3 regions of the Curtobacterium sp. 314Chir4.1 genome follow, and region 3 is predicted to be linked to each of the others. Evidence: predicted binding sites of a transcription regulator. Region 3 holds the regulator's gene; each other region holds the start of a gene.

Region 1 (6,497 bases), on a different contig from region 3:
TTCATCCCGACGGACCGCTGGCAGACCGCCGACGACGTCGCGAAGATCGCCGAGCGCGTCAACGTCCTGACCGCCGAGGCAGCTTCGCGCGGCCTCGAGTTCGGCTACCACAACCACCAGTGGGAGTTCACGAACAAGGTCGACGGCCGCACGGTCTACGACCTGTTCGTCTCGCAGATCAGCCCTGAGACCGTGCTCGAGGTCGACACCTTCTGGGCGACGGTCGGCGGCGCCGACGCCCCCGCGGTCCTGAAGTCCCTGGGTGACCGCGTCGTCGCCATCCACGTCAAGGACGGCAAGGTCGACGGTGACATCCGCACCGCCCTGCCCTCGTCCGAGAGTGCCCTCATCGTCCCCGAGGCACTCCAGCGCGCCTTCGAGAACCAGACCCCGGCCGGCCAGGGCGACGTCGACGTGGCGGGCATCCTCGCCGCCGCGCCGCAGGCGATCCGCGTCGTCGAGTTCGACGCGTACAAGGGCGACGTCTTCGAGGGCATCACCGAGTCGCTCGCGTGGCTGAAGGACAACGACAAGTGACCCGTGTCGGGATCGGCATCATCGGTGCCGGCAACATCTCCACGCAGTACCTGGAGAACCTGACCAAGTTCGCCGACGTCGAGGTCCGGTTCGTCGCCGACGTGCTGCTCGAGCGTGCCGCCGCCCAGGCGGCGGAGTACGGGGTCGGCGCGTCGGGTTCGGTCGAGGAGCTCCTCGCCCGCGACGACATCTCCATCGTGATCAACCTGACGATCCCGGCGGCCCACGCCGAGGTCGACCAGCAGATCATCGACGCCGGCAAGCACGTGTGGAGCGAGAAGCCGATCGCGACCGACCACGAGTCGGCCGCCGCGGTGCTCGCCTCCGCGAAGGCCAAGGGCCTGCGTGTCGCGACGGCACCGGACACCGTGCTCGGTGCGGGCATCCAGACGGCGCTGCGTGCCATCGCCCGCGGCGACATCGGCGAACCGCTCTCCGCCACCACGTTGTTCCACGTCCCCGGCCCGGAGGCCTGGCACCCGAACCCGGACTTCCTGTTCGCCGAGGGCGCCGGACCCCTGTTCGACATGGGCCCGTACTACGTGACGACCCTCGTGCACGCGTTCGGCACCGCCAGCCGCGTGCAGGCCGTGTCCTCGAAGTCGCTCGACCGTCGCACGATCGCGTCCGGCCCCCGCGCCGGCGAGACGTTCCCGGTCGAGGTCCCGACCCACCACGCCGCCCTGATCGAGTTCGCCGGTGGGCAGTCCGCCCAGTCGACGTTCTCCTTCCAGCACGCCCTGCCGCGCATGGGCTTCGTGGAGATCAACGGCACGCTCGGCACGATCTCGCTCCCCGACCCGAACACGTTCGAGGGCGCATCGCAGCTCTGGCGCTACGGGCAGGAGGAGCCGGAGACGCTCGAGGCGGTCGGCTCCACGTGGGGTCGCGGCACCGGTGTCGTCGAGCTCGCCCGGGCCATCGCCGAGGACCGCCCCGAGCGTGCCTCCGGTGCGGTTGCGCTGCACGTCCTCGACGTGCTGCTCGGCATCCGTGACGCCGCGGCCTCGGGTTCGGCCGTCGACATCACGTCGTCGGTGGACCCGATCCCGCCGCTGCCGGAGGACTTCGACCCGGCGGCTGCGGTGCTGACCGCGTAGACCGTCCGCGTCCACTGAGCAGAAAACGTCGGGTACCGATTCGGTACCCGACGTTTTCTGCTCACTCGATGGGCGCGCTGGCTACTGGAGCTCGTACGTCACGGAGCCCAGATCGTCACTGAAGAGGTTCTCCTTCGCAGTGAGCTTCACCGGGGTGGTCTCGTCGTCGAGCTCGTACGCGACGGCGTTCTCGACGGTGCCGCCCTGCTTGATCTTCTCGGTCTGCGAGTCGAGGTACTGATCCCCGGGAGTCGAGCCGATGTTCAGTTCGTTCACCGCGTTGGGGTCGTTGTCCTGGAACGCCTGGAACGATCCGATCCACGCTGTCGTCGGGTCGATCGCCTCGCTCGTCAGGTTGGTCGTGGTGTAGACGATGGCGATGACGGGCTTGTCGCCGTACTCGTTGCCCGGCTGGCCGACGGGGATCAGCCGGTGACTCGTGATCGTGACCTTCATCTTCGGGGTGGTGAGGACACCGTCCTTGAACGACGCCTCGGATGTGTCACCAGCGGCCGCCGACGAGCTCGAGGTAGCCGCCGGGGGAACCGTTTCGCTGCTGCTGATCGCCTTGGCCGCGCCTGCGAACACCGCCGTGTAGACGACGGCGAGGATGATCGACAGCACCAGGCCGAGGCCCGACAGGATCACACCGGCAACCGCGGCCTTGCGCGGTCGGAACTTCACCACGAGCCCCACGATGCCGAGGATGAGGCCGACGGCGCCGACCGCGACGGTCACGTAGTTGAAGAACGGGATCGCGAACCCGACCATCGCGACGATGCCGAGGATCAACGATGTGATGCCGAACGGGTTGCCTGCGGCCCGCTGCGGGGGTCGGGGCTCGGCTGGCTGGGTGGGCGCGGCAGGGTACGGGGCGTCGGACACGGGTTCTCCTGGAGTTTTGAAATGAGCACTGCTCGGGTGACAGCGCGATGGTGATCGTATCCGACTGTGCGTTCTCTCACTGACCCCAGGACGGGGCGTCACGCAGGAGTCCCGCGACGCCTTCGGCTGTCGGCACCATCTGCTCGTGCGCTGTCGTACCGGCGGCTGGAACGCCGAGTGCGAGACGATCGCAGCACGCCTGACCGGCGGGACCCACGTCACCCTGCCCGGTCACGGTCATCGCCCGCAGGAGCACCCGGACGCAGCGCAGGTCGTGCTCGACTTCGTGGCCGCCACCACTTGGTGAGCCCACCGCCACACGAGCCTGCGACTCAGTCGGCCGCCGGCACGATCTGCTCGAGCAACCGCAGCACCTTCTCGCCGTCCACGGCCTCCGGGTCGAGCAGCCACTGCACCTGCAGCCCGTCCGACGCCGCGATGCTCAGGCTCGCCAGGTCCACCGGGTCCAGGTCGGCGCGGATCCGCCCCGATGCCTGGTCCGCCTCGATCAACGCCGCCAGGTCGGCCCGCAGCCGTGTGAACCGCTCGCGCATGAACTCCCGCGTCGCCGGGTGCCCCTCTTGCACGGCATCGGCCGCGAGCGTCGTGTAGAGCTGCACGAGCCCGGGGACCGCACGGTTCCGCGAAGCGCTCTCACGCATGTCCCCGATCGCCGACTTCATCCGGTCGGGGGCACCCTGCTCGCGCACCTCGTGCTCGCGGTACACGGCGAGCAGCAGTTCGTCGCGGTTCGGGAAGTAGTGCCGGAGCGCCGCGTGGGTGATCCCGAGCGCATCCGCGACCGAGCGGAGTGACGATGCGTCGACGCCGTGGTCGGCGACCATCCGGATCATCTCGTCGAGGATCTGCGTGCGCCGCTCGGCGCCCTTGCGGTACCCGCCGCGTCGCGGCGGGGCCGCTTCGTCGTCGGCGGGGGGCGTCATCCTCCCAACTTACCGCTGGAAGGTTTTTTCCGGGAGGCGCGTGAGGACTCGTTCCTCCGGGTCCCGATCAGGCGTCGTGCGGCTCGGCCACGCCGTCCGGGTCGACGGTGTACTCGTCGACCGGCGCAGGTCGCCCGTCGGCGAGCGCTTCGGTGATCTGGGAGAGGCAGCGGGCGAGGACGCCGTTCTCCTCCGAGGACAGGTGGTCCATCACCTCGACCACGGCCTCGTGGAACCGGGCGTACGAGGCGTCGATCTTCTTCGCGGCCTGCACCGTCGGCTCGAGCACCTGCGCCCGGCGGTCGGTGGGGTGCGGAGCACGCACCAGATCGCCCTTGTCGACGAGGCCGTCGACGATCTTGGTCACCGAGGCGTTCGAGACGTTGAGCATGACGGCGAGGTCCTTGGGCCCCATCGCCCGTCCGTCCCGGTGCGCCTGGAGCATGTACCGGACAGCGAGGAACTCGTTCTTCGTGAGTCCGCTCTCGCCGCGGGCCTGCTCGAGCTGCTGCTCCTCGGCGTGCTGCAGCCGCAGGAGCGCGTCGACGGCGACCTTCGCGGCACGCGACCGGGGCTCCCGGGCGTAGAGGTGCATGTGCTCACGACGGACGACGGTCAACGGCATGTGGTCGGGTGTTCTCTCGTACTGGCGGTGCGGGGTGGGACGGACCCGAGACTACGCGGCGGGGACGCTGAAGAAGTCTGCGTAGGACGGTTCGGCGCGACCGGACAGGAGCGACGGGTCCTGGATGCGTCGCTCGACGTAGGCGTCGATGACGGCCGGGTCGGTGAGGCCGACGCGGGTGTGGGTGCCGACGAGCCGTGTGTGCCGCGGCATCCCGGTGTACGTGCTGTGCATTGCGATCCCGCCTTCCTGCTTCCTGGTGTCCCCTGCGGACGGTCAGAAGTCTTTCACGACGTGAACGATCAGTGCAACGAACTATTTCTGTTCTGTACGGTTCGCGCACCTAACTGTTAGCGCTGTTGAACTACATCGGTGTCATTCGGAATCAGTTGCTTCGGCATGCACCGCTTCCGACACCCGGCGACCTCTGAGCGTTCTTTTGGCACTCCTGAGGGTCGAGTGCTAAAACGGTGGCAGTTGAGTCGAGGGGACTCAACTGCAGACACGAAGGAGTTGATCTCGATGACGATGAACTTCGACCCGTTCCGCGAGCTCGACCGTCTCGCTGGGTCCCTCCTCGGAGCCGGAGGGCCCCGCTCCATGCCGATGGACCTCTACCGGACCGGGGACCACTACGTCCTCGACGTCGACCTGCCGGGCATCGACCCGGGGTCGGTCGACATCGACGTGGACGGCTCGGTGCTGACCATCCGCGCCGAGCGGACCCTCGGTGCCCCTGATGGGTCGCAGTGGATCACGCGCGAGCGGCAGCCCGGCTCGTTCGTCCGACAGCTGACGCTCGGCGACGGCCTCGACGCCGCCCGCATCACGGCCGGCTACGACAACGGCGTGCTGAGCATCACGATCCCGGTGAAGGAGTCCGCCAAGCCGCGCAAGATCGCGGTCACCGTCGGAGGCGGTTCCGAGCAGCTCGCCGTCGGGGCGGGCTCCGACCAGCACTGACCGGCATGGCGGTCCTGGCGAACGCGGTCGCGGCGGTCCTCGTCGTCACCGCATCCCTCGCGCTGACCAGCCTCGACCGACGGACTGCCGCTCTGCTCGGCGCGACCGGCAGCCTGACCGGCACCTTCCTGGCCTGGGTGGTGGCCCCGCACCTGTGGAGTTCGACCCCGCTCCTGCCGTGGGCTGCTGCCGTCGCCGGGACGATCCTCCTCGTCGCGGGGTGGAGCGCCGTCCGCGCGTACTCCGACCTGTTCGAGCCGCCCCGGCGGTGAGCTCGAAGCAGCGATGACCGAGTGGAGGGCCCGGCGCACCACGTGCGCCGGGCCCTCCACGATGTCGACGGACTACTCCTTGTTCAGCGTGTCCTGCACCGCGCCCGCCGTCTTCTCGACGAAGTTCGGCAGCTCGGTGGTGCCGTAGAAGCGCGAGTCCGGGTGCGTGGGTGGCGGCATCGGCACCGACGTGGTCGGCCCGTCGTGGTACGAGTACTCGCCCTTGCCATCGAAGGACGGCCCGCTCGCCCAGGGACCGTTGCCGGCCTCGGCGCCGTCCGAGAAGTTGAGGTACTGGTACGCGACCTCGTTCGCCTGCTTGGCCTCCGGGAACTTGTTCGGCACCGGGAAGTCCTCGATCCCGTTCTCACGGAGCTCAGCCGCGGCGGACGCCCACATGTTCTGGTGCATCGTGTCCCGGGCGATGAGGAAGCCCAGGAGGTCTCGCACCCCCTTGTCGTCGGTCATGTGGTAGAGCCGCGCTGCCTGGACTCGGCCCTGCATCTCGGCGTTCTCGTTGGCGGTGAAGTCAGCGAGCAGGTTGCCGCTCGCGGTGATGTACGAGCCCTGCCAGGGGTTGCCGTTGCTGTCGACCGGTCGTGCTCCGGCACCCGCGACGATCGCGTGCTGCACATCGGTGCCCCCGACGATCGCGGCGACCGTCGGGTCGTCCTGGACGGCGTCCTCGGTGATCCCGAGCGGGGACTTCTCGAGCAGCTGCGCGATCATCGTCGCGAGCATCTCGACGTGCCCCATCTCCTCGGCGCCGATGCCGAAGACGAGGTCGCGGTACTTGCCGGGCATGTGCATGTTCCAGGCCTGGAACTGGTACTGCATCGCCACCGAGATCTCGCCGTACTGTCCGCCGAGCACCTCCTGCAGCTTGCGGGCGTAGACCGCGTCGGGCTTGTCCGGGGTGGACTTGAACTGAAGCTCTTGCTTGTGGAAGTACAACTCGTTCTCCTGTTTCGCTTGGTCGGTCAGAGGATCGGGGTGCCGCCGGTGACGGCGATGCGCGCCCCGGAGACGTAGCTGCCGTCGTCGCTGGCGAGCAGCACGTAGACGGGAGCGAGCTCGGCGGGCTGCCCGGCTCGGCCGAGGGGCGTCTGCTTGCCGAACTGCTCGACCTCCTCCGGCGGCATCGTCGAGGGGATGAGCGGCGTCCAGATCG
Region 2 (6,497 bases), on a different contig from region 3:
GGTTGCCGACCCCGGTCCTGCAACACGAGTTCGACACTCCGAACGGGCAGTACCGGGTCGACTTCTGGTGGCCGGAGCACGGGATCGTCGGCGAGTTCGACGGGCGTGTGCAGTACGACGACGCGGAGACGCTCTGGCGCGAGAAGCTCCGCGAGGATGCACTCCGCCGGCACGCTTCGGTCCACGGAGTCGCTCGGTGGACGATGTCCGAAGCGGTCGATCCCGCGAAGCTCGCCACCGTCCTCATCGCCGCTGGGCTCCCGGTCCTCCGCGCTGCGCCCCGTCGCCTGCCCGCGCCTCGGGGATGATGCGGTGTTCCGCTGGAGCGAGACACCGGCGCTCGACCGAGACACCGCGCCCCCACCGAGACGCCGCCAAATCCCGCGGAGTCTCAGGGATCGGGCGGTGTCTCGCGCGCCGAGGGGCGTCTCGCCGCCACGGCTGCCGGGGCCGAAGCGCCGCACACTCCGCGTCACGGCTGGGTAACGAAACACTTTGCGTACCGCCCCGTCACGCGGCTGAAACACCGTGACCCTACGTTCTCTCACATCCCCAGCGGGACCTGAGGTTCCGCGCAGAGAAAGGGCTCCACGGATGATCAGAACCACCCGTGCCACCACGGCACTGGCAGTGGCGGGAGCGGCGGCGCTCCTGCTCGCCGCCTGTTCCACCAGCGGCAGCGCGTCCCCGTCCAACTCCGCGTCCAGCGGCGCGAAGAAGGACCCCGCCGCGAGCTGCAAGGCCCCCGACACCCCCGGCACCGACGCCCTGAAGATCGGCACGATCCTCCCGCTCACCGGTTCGCTGGCGTACCTCAACCCGCCCGCGGAGTCCGGCGTCGGGCTCGCCGTGCAGGACATCAACGCCGCCGGCGGTGTGCTCGACAAGGACGTCACGATCGACCCCGCCACCGACTCCGGTGACAGCAACGACATGACCGTGTCGAGCTCGGCCGCGACGAAGCTCGTGAACGCGAAGGTCCCGGTGGCGATCGGCGCCGAGTCCTCCAGCGTCACGCTGAACGTCATCGACCAGCTCACGAGCAACTGCATCGTGGAGATCTCCCCGGCCAACACCGCGTCCGACCTGTCGGGCTACTCGTCGTACTACTACCGGACCGCTCCGCCGGACTCGGTGCAGGGTTCGGCGCTCGGCCAGCTCGTCACGGGTGACGGCAACGCCAAGGTCGCGTTCCTCGTCTTCAACGACACGTACGGCACCGGCCTCCGCAACACCGTCCAGAAGGCCATCGAGGACTCCGGCGGATCGGTCGTCTACGGCGGCAAGGGCAAGGGCCAGGAGTTCCCGCCCGGCCAGACGACGTTCTCCTCCGAGGTCACCGCGGCACTCGCGACCAAGCCCGACGCGATCGTCATCCTGGCGTTCGACGAGACGAAGTCGATCATCCCCGAGCTGAAGTCCCAGGCCGCCGACATGTCGAAGATCTACATGTCCGACGGCAACACGGCGGACTACTCGAAGGACTTCGACAAGGGCACGCTGACCGGCGCACAGGGCACGATCCCCGGTGCTTCGCCGAAGGACGAGTTCAAGGCGCAGCTCGCGGCGTACTACAAGAAGTCCTCGGGCAAGGACCTCGCCGACTACTCGTACGCGGCGGAGTCCTACGACGCCACCGTCCTGGCCGCCCTCGCCGCGGTGAAGGGCAAGGGCACGGACTCCGGAACCATCCAGGCCAACATGGCCGCGGTGTCCGGAGCCGACGGTGGCACCGAGTGCTCGACGTTCAAGGACTGCGTCGCCCTGCTCGACAAGGGTGAGGACATCCACTACACGGGTCCGTCGGGCATCGGTCCGTTCGACGACAACAACGACCCGTCGAGCGCCTACATCGGCATCTACAAGTTCGACGGCGACAACAAGCCCGTCTACCAGAGCGCGATCCAGGGCTCAGTCAAGAAGTAACACGCACCACCCGTCCCACACTGGGCCCGAGTCTCGGCTTCACGAAGCCGAGACTCGGGCCCGGCGACGTTTCTCGGGCTTCGAAGCGTGAGACGTGTCGCTCACGCCGAGACTCGGGTCACGGTCCACGGCCTGGAGGCGCGGTGCGGGGCCGTCAGGCCGTGCCGGCCACCGCGGGTGCGAGCGTCCGGCGGCGGGCCGCCCGCGCGGCGGCGAACGAGTCGACCGTCAGGATGACCAGGGCCAGCCAGACGATCCCGAAGCCGAACCAGCGGGCGCCGGACATCGGCTCGTGCTGCACGACGACACCGACGAGCAGCTGCATGATCGGCGCGAGGTACTGCGTCAGCCCCAGCGTCGACAGGCTCACCCGACGGGCGGACGACGCGAACAGCAGGAGCGGCACGGCCGTCGCCGGCCCGGTCAACACCGTCACGAGGACGTGCTCCCAGCCCTCGCTCGTGAACGTCACCCCGCCGCCGAGGCCCGTCACCCCGAGCACCACGAGTGCGACGACCGCGATCGGCAGCAGCCACACGGTCTCGATCGTCAGCCCGGAGAGCGCGTCCACCGTGCCGCCGACGCGCTTCTTGACGAGCCCGTAGAGCCCGAACGAGAACGCCAGCGCGAGCGAGATCCACGGCATCCGTCCGTAGCCCACCGCGATGACGACGACCGCCACGACGCTGATGCCGACGGCCGTCCACTGCAGCGGACGGAGGCGTTCGCGGAGCACGACCACGCCGAGCGCGATCGTGACGAGCGGGTTGATGAAGTAGCCGAGCGCGGCCTCGACCGTGTGGCCGGTGGTCGTCGCCGCCACGTACACGGTCCAGTTCACCAGGATGAGCACGGCCGCGAGGCCCATCACGAGCATCACCCGACGCTGGGCCATCAGGGAGCGGGTCCGGAGCCACGACCGGGTCACGGCGATCGCCACGGCGCAGAAGACCAGGCCGAAGACGACCCGCCAGGCGACGATCTCGAACGCGCCGGCCGGTGCCATCGCGGCGAAGAGCAGGGGCATGAGACCCCAGAGGCCGTACGCGATGATCGCCTGCACGACGCCGACGGATGCCTCGCTGCGGACCGGGCGCGCCGGGGTCGGTTCACTCACGGAACCATCCTAGGAACCGGCACCGACGCTGCGGACGGACACCGCGCCTCTCCCCATCGGCACGGCCGCCACGCCGCTGGCGCGTCGCGTCGGAACCGGCGACGTGGGCCCAGGCCGCCGAAACGCAACCACGCACCGGACGCACGAACGCCCCGCCGGCCGGAGCCGAACGGGGCGTTCGCAGCAGAGAACGAGTCTCAGTGCTCGATGACCGCGAGGACGTCGCGGGCCGAGAGGACGAGGAGGTCCTCGCCCGAGTACTTGACCTCGGTGCCGCCGTACTTCGAGTAGATGACCTTGTCACCCACGGCGACGTCGAGCGGGACGCGGTTGCCGTTGTCGTCGATACGACCCGGTCCGACGGCGACGACCTCGCCCTCCTGGGGCTTCTCCTTCGCGGTGTCCGGGATGACCAGACCGGAAGCAGTGGTCTGCTCCGCCTCGACCTGGCGGATGACGATGCGATCCTCGAGCGGCTTGATGCTGACGGCCACGGTGACCTCTTCTTTCTCGGTACAGACTCGGTACAGATGAAAACCGGGTTGGCACTACGCACAGGAGAGTGCCAACTGCCCCAACTCTAGGGCGTCGTTGGCACTCGGTCAATCCGAGTGCCAACGTCCGACCGGGCTCTCGGCGACCTGGGAGGATCGTCGGGTGGAAGCCGCCGATCTCGCCCAGTTGCTGACCCCCGAGGGGATGGCCCTGCTCGACCGTACCCCGGCCGTGTCCGACGGTGGTGAGATCGTCCGCGTCGTCTCCCGACTGCGGTCCGAGGGACACGATCCCGGGCTCGTTGCGGCGGTGCTGACGCAGGCCAGGCTCCGGCAGAAGGCCCGCGGGAAGTTCGGGGACTTCGCCGCCCGCATGCTCTTCACCGAGGCCGGTCTCGAACAGGCCACCCGGCTGCAGGTCGCCGCGCAGCACGCCGGGCGCTTCGCAGCGGCCGGGCTGACGCGCATCGCGGACCTCGGGTGCGGCATCGGCGGGGACGCGATGGCGATGGCCGCGCTCGACCTCGAGGTCACCGCGGTCGACCGCGACGAGGTGACCGCGGCCGTCGCGACCCACAACCTCGCGCTCTGGCCGGGTGCGCGCGTCGAACTCGGCGACGCAGCGGCGTTCGACCTGTCGCGGGTCGACGGCGTCTGGATGGACCCGGCGCGGCGGACCTCCGGGCACACGAACACGAAGCGGCTGGCCGACCCGGACGACTGGTCCCCGTCGCTCGACACCGTGTTCGCGAGCGCGACGACGACCCCGACCGGCGTGAAGCTCGGTCCGGGCGTCGACCGCGACCTGATCCCCGACACCGCCGAGGCCCAGTGGACCTCGGTCGACCGCGAGGTCGTCGAACTCGCCCTCTGGTTCGGCCCACTCGCCCGGCCCGGCATCCGCCGCGCGGCCACCGTCATCGGGTCGCACGGCATCGCGGAGCTCACGGGCGCCGCTGACGCCGAGGACGAGCCGGTCGGACCGCTCGGTGCGTACCTCTACGAGCCCGACGGCGCGGTCATCCGGGCCCGGCTCATCGGCGACCTCGCGCGATCGATCGACGGCCGGATGCTCTCCGACGGCATCGCGTACGTGACCTCGGACCGGGCGGTCTCGACACCGTTCGCGCAGGGTTTCCGGGTCGTCGACACCCTGCCGCTCGACGTGAAGCAGCTCGCCGCGCGACTGGCCGCCGACGACGTCGGCACCGTCGAGATCAAGAAGCGCGGCGTCGACGTCGACCCGGCGCAGTTCCGGAAGCGGCTGCGGCTGCGCGGACGCGGTCGCGTCACGCTCGTGCTCACCCGCCTGGAGGGACGACACACCGCGATCCTGTGCGAGCGGCTCACCGACGGGGCCGGGTAGGGCGCGGGGCGCTCCGCCCGGGTCGCGGGCGCGGCCCCGGTCGCGGTGCGAGCCGGTTCCGCACAACGCAAGTGGCCTCGAACCGCGGGATTCCGCGGTTCGAGGCCACTTTGGTCGTGCGAACGGCCGGGTCAGCCGATGAAGGCGCCCGAGTCGTAGTCGTAGTCGTAGTTGCTCGACGTGCCCGCGGCCACGCCGATGATGACGAACAGCCCGACGATCAGGATGAAGAGGCCGGTGAGCACCCAGCCGCCGATCACACCGGCGAGCGCCAGGCCCCGTCCGCCCTCACCCGACTGCTTGATCTTGCCGAGGGCGATGTGCCCCATGATCGCGCCGGCGGGGCTCGTCAGGATGATGAGCGGCCAGATGATGATGCCGCCGAAGGCGAAGACGATCGACAGGATCGCCAGCACGTTCGTCTTCGGGCGCTGCGCGTAGGGCTGGTACCCACCCGGAGCGTAGGCCGGCGCCGCGTACGGGTTCGATCCCTGCTGGGCGCCGTACGGGTTCGCGTTCGGCTGCTGCGGCGCGGCGTACGGGTTGCTCGGGGGTGCGTAGGGGTTCTGCGGAGCGGCGTAGGGGTTCTGCGGTGCGCCGTAGCCCGGCTGGCCCTGCGGGCCCGACTGCCCCGGAGCCGCGTACGGGTTGCTGGGAGCCGCGTACGGGTTCTGCGGCACCTCCGAGGAGCCCTCGGGGGCGGACGCACCGTACTGCTGCGGCTGGCCGAACTCGGGCTGCGCCGCACTCGACGGCGCGCCCTGCTCGGGAGCTGGCTGGTTCGCGGAGGCCCCACCGTCCGGCGTCGATTCGCCCGGCTTCGGCCACTGGTTCTGATCGGACACCGTCCACCCCTCTCGGCACCTCGGTCGTCGGTGCCCTGTGAATCCTCCCACACCCGTGGGACCTGGGTCCGAACGCGCGGACGGCTCGACCTGCTCGAGCGCGACCGTGCCCTCAGACCTGGACGGTCGTCACCGGCAGCGTCGAGTCCGCCGCGATGCCGAGGTCGCTCGGTGCGTGGCCCTCGGCGACGAGCCGGGCACCGACGGCCGCGATCATCGCCCCGTTGTCGGTGCAGAGGTCGAACGGCGGGATCCGGAGCGCGACCCCGGCCGCGGCGCAGCGTTCCTCGGCCACGGCACGCAACCGGGCGTTCGCCACCACGCCCCCGCCGAGCAGCAGCCGGTCGACCCCGGTGTCCCTGCAGGCGTTCAGGGCCTTCGTCAGCAGGACGTCGACCACGGCCTCCCGGAAGCTGGCGGCGACGTCGGCCACGGGGACCTCGCGCCCCTCGTCACGGCAGCGCTCGACCCACCGCGCCACGGCGGTCTTCAGGCCGGAGAACGAGAAGTCGTACCGGTGCGCGGCCATGTCCTTCGGCAGCGTGAGCCCGCGGGGGAACCGGATCGCGGTCGGGTCGCCGTCGACCGCGGCCCGGTCGATCTGCGGCCCGCCCGGGTACGGCAGGCCGAGCAGCCGGGCGACCTTGTCGAACGCCTCGCCCGCCGCGTCGTCGATCGTCTCGCCGAGGAGCTCGACGTCGCCGACGAGGTCGCGCACGAGCAGCAGGGAGGTGTGCCCGCCCGACACC
Region 3 (6,497 bases):
CGCGCTCGGGTTCGGCTTCCGCTGCGGGTTCCTCGGCCTGCTGCACCTCGAGATCATCACCGAGCGCCTGAGCCGCGAGTTCGGGCTCGACCTCATCACGACGGCGCCGAGCGTGATCTACGAGGTCACGAACGAGGACAACACCGTGACCGAGGTCACGAACCCGTCCGAGTTCCCCGGCGGTCGGATCGTCGAGGTCCGTGAGCCGATGGTCCGCGCGGCCATCCTCGCGCCGAAGGACTACGTCGGCGCGATCATGGAGCTCTGCCAGTCGCGTCGAGGGTCCCTGCTCGGCATGGAGTACCTCGGCGAGGACCGCGTCGAGATCCGCTACGAGATGCCCCTCGGCGAGATCGTCTTCGACTTCTTCGACCAGCTGAAGAGCAAGACGCAGGGCTACGCGTCCCTCGACTACGAGCCCACCGGTGACCAGGCGGCCGACCTCGTGAAGGTGGACATCCTGCTCCAGGGCGAGCAGGTGGACGCGTTCAGCGCGATCGTGCACCGCGACAAGGCCTACGCGTACGGCACCCTCATGACCGAGCGCCTGCGCAAGCTCATCCCGCGGCAGCAGTTCGAGGTCCCGATCCAGGCCGCGATCGGCGCACGCATCATCGCCCGCGAGAGCATCCGGGCGATGCGCAAGGACGTCCTCGCGAAGTGCTACGGCGGTGACATCACCCGCAAGCGCAAGCTCCTCGAGAAGCAGAAGGAGGGCAAGAAGCGCATGAAGATGGTGGGTCGCGTCGAGGTCCCGCAGGAAGCCTTCATCGCGGCGCTCTCCGGCGACGTCGAGGAGAAGAAGAAGTAGCTCGGGACTGGTCCGCGAGAGCGACACGCTCCGGGCTGGCGGTTTCGGGACGTCCGCCGAAGCGACAGGCTGCCGCGGGATACTGGTGGCAGCCTGTCGCTTTCGCGGACACGTGACCAGGACCCCCGCGCCGGGTCGGGTACCGCCCGCTACACGCGGCGGGCGCGGGTCCGCAAGGCGGACAGTGCGAGGGCCGGGAGGCTCGCGGCAGCCAGTCCGGTCAGTGCGGTCCGCAGGATGACGAGTCCCGCGGCCGCGTCGTAGTCCGCCTGCCCGGCAGCGGCGAACCCGGCCACCACGGCACCGATCACCATCGCGAGCATCGTGAACCCGAGCACCACGGACAGCCCGCGCGCCCGGTGCCGGCGCACCGCGAGCACGAGTGTCGCGCCGAACAGCAGGACCCCGGCTCCCGCACTGCACGCCCCGAACACGGCGATCGCGTTGGCGGTGTCGACACGTCCCAGCCGCTCGGCGGCGCGGACACGTACCGGGCGGGGGAGTCGAGGCCGGCGGTGGCCCACTCGACCGCGGCGCGGGCGGTGGCGGCGAGCCCGAACGCCGCGAGCGTCAGGACGGCGAACGCGGCCGTCGTGCGGTCGACGGACCGCGTACGGGCGGGGGTGGAGTGGGGCACGGACCAAGGGTAGGGGCGTGGCGGACGCGTGTCGGGCCTCCAGTTCGGGGTGCGCGGAAAGCGGATCGCGGCGCGCGCCACTGCGTCGACCTCGGTTCGATCGTGAGCACCGCCGGCAAGTAGGCTGACGGCATGAGTTCCCGCGGCAGCTACCGGACCGCCCTGACGTACGGAGCCGTGGGTGCGACCCAGGCGTCCGACCTCATGACGTACCCGCCGGAGGGGTTCACCCCGACCGAGTCCCGCGCCCGGATCGGGCACGGCGACCAGCGCTTCGAGACCGCGGTCACGCAGGCCCTGACCTGGCAGATCCAGGAGCGCAGCGGCATCCGCGTGCAGGTCGAGGACCAGCCGGACGACGACGAGGTCCGCTACAACCCGGTGACCTTCGACGAGGCAGGGGTGCCCATCGCGCCCGCCTCGATCGGGACGCCTCGGGTGGAGAAGTTCGCGCCGGACGGCACCCCGCTGCTGACGGCGGGCACGAGTGCGACGCTGACGATGCACGCGTTCGGGCAGACCGTGCACGCGCCGGTCCGGGTCGTGTCGATCATCGACGAGAACGACCGCAAGGGTTTCGCGTACGGCACGCTCGAGGGGCACCCGCTCTCCGGCGAGGAGTCGTTCGTCGTCGAGCGCACGCCGGACGGTTCGGTGTGGCTGCAGATCCGGCAGTTCTCGCAGCCGTCGAGCCGGAAGTGGCAGTTCGTCGCGCCGCTGCTGCGTCGCCAGCAGAAGGTGATGGCGGAGAAGTACCTCGGGGCCCTCCGCGGCGACTAGGACCGTTCGTCGACCGGACGCAGCGGGGGGAGCGCCGCGATGGCGTCCTCGATGAGTGCGGCGTCGTCGACGCAGTTCCGGGCGATCGTCACGGCGCCGGTGGCCCGCAGCGACTCGACGTCGTAGACCCCGGTGGCCACGGCGAGGAACGGGATCCCGACGGCGTCGGCGGCCTCACCGTCGCGCGGGGTGTCCCCGACGATGACGGCACGGGTGCCAGCCAGGGCCGCGGCGGCGCGGGCGGTGACGCCGGTCCGCTCCACCTCGGTGTCACCGAAGTACGAGTGCTCCCAGTCGAACGCGTCGACGTCGAACCCGGCCCCCTGCAGCTTCACGCGGGCGCGGTACGCGGAGTTGCCGGTGAGCAGGCCGTTCCGCCACCCGAGTTCCGCGAAGCGCGCCACCAGCGCGATCGCTCCGGGGGCAGGGCTGCGGTGGTCGCCGGAGCGGTGCCGCTCCTCGGTGAGGTCGCGGAGGTGACCGCTGACGACCGGGATGAGGTCGGTGTCGAGTTCGTGGGCGCGGACGTGCTCCGCGATCAGCCCGGCGTCGGTGCGGCCGTGCTGGTGCCCGACCCGCAGCACGAGGTCGCGGCCCACCGCCCGCTCGAGCGCGAGGTGGTACAGGTTGCCCGGCGACGAGGCGTTCATCACGAGGGTGCCGTCGATGTCCCACAGCACTGTGGTGGGGACGGTGTGGTGCTCCATGCCTCCATCATGACGGACAATGGAGTCCATGCCGAGTGCTCTCCCGATCGCCGACCCAGCGCCCGTGGACGGCCTGATCTCCCCGGCCTCCGACGCGGGCGACGTCCCGTTCGGCGTGTACGTGCACGTGCCGTTCTGCCGGGTGCGCTGCGGCTACTGCGACTTCAACACCTACACGGCGTCCGAGCTCCGTGGGGTGCGACGTGACGACTACGCCGGGCACGCCGTGCGCGAGATCGAGTGGGCGGCTTCCGTTCTCGACGCGTCGGCAGTGCCCCGTCGCCCGGTGTCCACGGTGTTCTTCGGCGGCGGGACCCCGACGATGCTGCCGGCGTCCGACCTCGCCATGATCCTGCGCGCGATCGACGACACCTGGGGGATCGTCCCCGGGGCCGAGGTCACGACGGAGGCGAACCCGGACTCCGTGGACGCCGTGTCGCTGGAGACCCTGCGGGCCGGCGGGTTCAACCGGATCAGCTACGGCATGCAGTCGGCGGTGCCGCACGTGCTCGCGACGCTCGACCGCACCCACGACCCCCTCCGTGTGCCCGGCGTCGTCGACCTCGCGAAGCAGCAGGGCCTCGACGTGTCGCTCGACCTCATCTACTCGACGCCCGGGGAGTCCCTCGACGACTGGCGCGCCTCGCTCGACGCCGCCCTGGCGTGCGAGCCGGACCACGTGAGCGCCTACTCGCTCATCGTCGAGGACGGCACGGCGATGGGGCGGATGGTCGCGCGGGGCGAGTTGCCCGCGCCCGACGACGACCTCGCGGCGGACATGTACGAGCTGGCCGACCAGGTCCTCGGCGACGCCGGCTACTCCTGGTACGAGGTCTCGAACTGGTCGCGTGGCGCCCAGCACGCCAGCCGGCACAACCTGTCCTACTGGAAGGGCCACGACTGGTGGGGCGTCGGCCCTGGCGCGCACTCGGCGGTCGCCGGCACGCGCTGGTGGAACGTGAAGCACCCGGCCGCGTACGCGAACCGGGTGCTGTCGGGGGAGTCGCCGGCCGCCGGTCGCGAGACCCTGGACGACGAGACCCGTTACGTCGAGCGCGTCCTGCTCGCGGCACGCGTCCGTGGCGAGCTCGCCACCGCGGAACTCCGCCAGGAGGCCCGTGGCCGGGTCGCGGGGCTCATCGCGCGTGGACTCGTGGACGGCTCGGCCGCGGTGCGGGGACGGATCGAGTTGACCCTGCAGGGTCGCCTGCTCGCGGACGCGGTGGTCCGCGAGCTGCTCGACTGATCTCCTAGGGCTTGATGAACTCGATGGAGAGCGGGTAGCGGTAGAACTCGCCCCGGTTCGCGGCGACGGCGGCCATGATGCCGAAGACGACCGACAGGACCCCTGCGGCGAGCACGACGAGCCCGCCGATGACGATGATCGTCAGGATCGTCCCGACGACGTACGCGATCGCCATCGTGATGTGGAAGTTCAGCGCGACGCGGGTGTGCTCGCGGATGAACCCGCCGCGGTCACGCAGGACGAGGTACGCCACGAGCGGTGCGATGAAGGTGAAGAAGATCCCGCCGACGTGCGTCAACGTGGCCCAGAGTCGCTGGTCCTCCGGCGACATCGGCTGGGGCGGCTGGTACCCAGCGGGGTACTGCGGTCCACCGGGGTGCTGCGGGCCACCGGGCTGCTGTCCGTAGGTCATGCGGGAAGCGTACCGACCGGGTGTGCAGAAGTCCCGGTCCGTCGGCGGTCGGGCGTAGGATCAGCAGTCGAGACGTCCGAGTGCCAGAACGAGTGGAAGGGGTCCGGGTGGTCAGCGAACGCAGCCTCGAGGTCCTCAAGGCCATCGTGCGGGACTACGTCGCGTCGCGCGAACCGGTCGGCTCGAAGACGATCGTCGAGCGGCACGCCTTCGGGGTGAGTGCCGCCACGATCCGCAACGACATGGCCCAGCTCGAGGACGAACAGCTCATCGCCGCCCCGCACACGTCGTCCGGCCGCGTGCCGACCGACAAGGGCTACCGGGTGTTCGTCGACCACCTCGCCGCTGCCCGGCCGCTCTCCAGCGCCCAGCGGCACGCGATCGAGACGTTCCTCGGGGCGCCGAACGACCTCGACGAGGTCCTCGGCCGCACGGTCCGGCTGCTCAGCCAGCTCACCAACCAGGTCGCCCTCGTGCAGTACCCCTCGATGGTCCGTGCACGTGTGCAGCACATCGAGCTCGTGCGCCTCGGCGACAACCGCCTGATGGTCGTGCTGATCACCGACACCGCCCGGGTCGAGCAGCGCGTGGTCGAGACCGACGTGACGCTCGACGAGGGCGCGCTCACCGAACTCCGCGCGGTCGTGAACGGCGCCACCGTCGGGCTCCTGCTGCAGGACGTCTCGACCGCGCTCCGGGCCGTCCCGCAGCAGATCCGACCGGACGCCCAACCGCTCGCCGGGGTCGTCGTCGCCACGCTGATCGAGCAGGTCGCCGCCAACCGGCAGGACCGCCTCGTGATGGCCGGCGCGGCGAACCTCGCCAAGAGCGAACAGGACTTCTCCGGCGGCCTGTTCCCCGTGCTCGAGGCGATCGAGGAACAGGTCACGCTGCTCCGGTTGTTCGGCGAGATGCAGATCGACGACGTCGCCGTGGCGGCCCGGATCGGCGTGGAGAACGCCGAGTACGGGCTCGACGCCACGAGCATCGTCGCCGGTGGCTACCTGGCACGCGGCGAGGTCGCCCGCCTCGGCGTGCTCGGACCGACCCGGATGGACTACGGCACGAACATGGCCGCCGTGCGCGCCGTCGCACGGTACCTGTCCAAGCTCCTGGGCGAACATTGACCCTGCGGCACCCGCCGCACCGAACCGAAACCGACTGAGGGATACGTGGCAGACCACTACGACGTCCTCGGCGTCCAGCAGGACGCCTCCGATGCCGACATCAAGAAGGCGTACCGCCGTCTGGCGCGCGAGCTGCACCCGGACGTGAACCCGAGCCCGGACGCCGCCGAGCGCTTCAAGGACGTGACGCACGCGTACGACGTGCTGAGCGACCCCGAGCAGCGCCGCCGGTACGACGCCGGACCGCAGGCCGACAGCCCGTTCGGCGGCGGCGCCGGTGGCTTCAGTGACATCTTCGACGCGTTCTTCGGCGGCGGTGGTGGTGGCGGCCGCGGCAGTGGTCCGCGCAGCCGCGCCGAGCGGGGCCAGGACGCCCTGCTCCGCATCGACGTCGACCTCGACGAGGTCGTCTTCGGCACCCACAAGGACGTCGAGGTCGACACGGCCGTGCTGTGCGAGACGTGCAACGGCTCCTGCTGCGCGCCCGGCACGAGCCCCCAGACCTGTGACATCTGCGGCGGTTCCGGCCACATCCAGCGCCAGGTCCGCTCGCTCCTCGGCAACGTCGTGACGAGCGCGCCGTGCGGCACCTGCCGCGGCTACGGCACCGTCATCCCGAACCCCTGCCCGACGTGCCAGGGCCAGGGCCGGGTCCGTGCCCGCCGCACCGTCCCGGTCGACGTCCCCGCCGGGGTCGACTCCGGTCTCCGACTGCAGATGCCCGGCCAGGGTGAGGTCGGCCCGGCCGGTGGCCCCTCCGGCGACCTGTACCTCGAG

Evidence for each region. The regulator HrcA, encoded in region 3, represses chaperone genes, less so after heat shock. The targets are predictions, from matches to a motif close to TTNGCACTCGNNNNNNNCGAGTGCNAA.
Region 1: CRP27_RS15545 (Hsp20/alpha crystallin family protein) is a predicted target of HrcA. The motif match lies at 4,531-4,557, and genes of this name have one in related genera.
Region 2: groES (co-chaperone GroES) is a predicted target of HrcA. The motif match lies at 3,635-3,661, and genes of this name have one in related genera.

Annotation. Positions count from the first base shown of each region.
Region 1 covers NZ_OCMI01000004.1:567,737-574,233, reverse strand. The annotation lists gene CRP27_RS15575 (sugar phosphate isomerase/epimerase) at 1-537, shown strand, start outside; gene CRP27_RS15570 (Gfo/Idh/MocA family protein) at 534-1,637, shown strand; gene CRP27_RS15565 (DUF5067 domain-containing protein) at 1,719-2,522, opposite strand; gene CRP27_RS18300 (hypothetical protein) at 2,668-2,829, shown strand; gene CRP27_RS15560 (TetR/AcrR family transcriptional regulator) at 2,855-3,466, opposite strand; gene CRP27_RS15555 (MarR family winged helix-turn-helix transcriptional regulator) at 3,534-4,091, opposite strand; gene CRP27_RS15550 (hypothetical protein) at 4,143-4,325, opposite strand; gene CRP27_RS15545 (Hsp20/alpha crystallin family protein) at 4,614-5,054, shown strand; gene CRP27_RS15540 (hypothetical protein) at 5,060-5,326, shown strand; gene CRP27_RS15535 (manganese catalase family protein) at 5,399-6,280, opposite strand; gene CRP27_RS15530 (SDR family oxidoreductase) at 6,307-6,497, opposite strand, start outside.
Region 2 covers NZ_OCMI01000004.1:216,980-223,476, forward strand. The annotation lists gene CRP27_RS13770 (hypothetical protein) at 1-308, shown strand, start outside; gene CRP27_RS13775 (ABC transporter substrate-binding protein) at 595-1,926, shown strand; gene rarD (EamA family transporter RarD) at 2,081-3,043, opposite strand; gene groES (co-chaperone GroES) at 3,241-3,537, opposite strand; gene CRP27_RS13790 (SAM-dependent methyltransferase) at 3,701-4,903, shown strand; gene CRP27_RS13795 (DUF4190 domain-containing protein) at 5,035-5,748, opposite strand; gene tsaD (tRNA (adenosine(37)-N6)-threonylcarbamoyltransferase complex transferase subunit TsaD) at 5,861-6,497, opposite strand, start outside.
Region 3 covers NZ_OCMI01000001.1:860,152-866,648, reverse strand. The annotation lists gene lepA (translation elongation factor 4) at 1-811, shown strand, start outside; gene CRP27_RS04015 (hypothetical protein) at 961-1,245, opposite strand; gene CRP27_RS04010 (DUF1990 family protein) at 1,581-2,228, shown strand; gene CRP27_RS04005 (HAD family hydrolase) at 2,225-2,935, opposite strand; gene hemW (radical SAM family heme chaperone HemW) at 2,964-4,181, shown strand; gene CRP27_RS03995 (DUF4870 domain-containing protein) at 4,186-4,593, opposite strand; gene hrcA (heat-inducible transcriptional repressor HrcA) at 4,701-5,720, shown strand; gene dnaJ (molecular chaperone DnaJ) at 5,766-6,497, shown strand, end outside.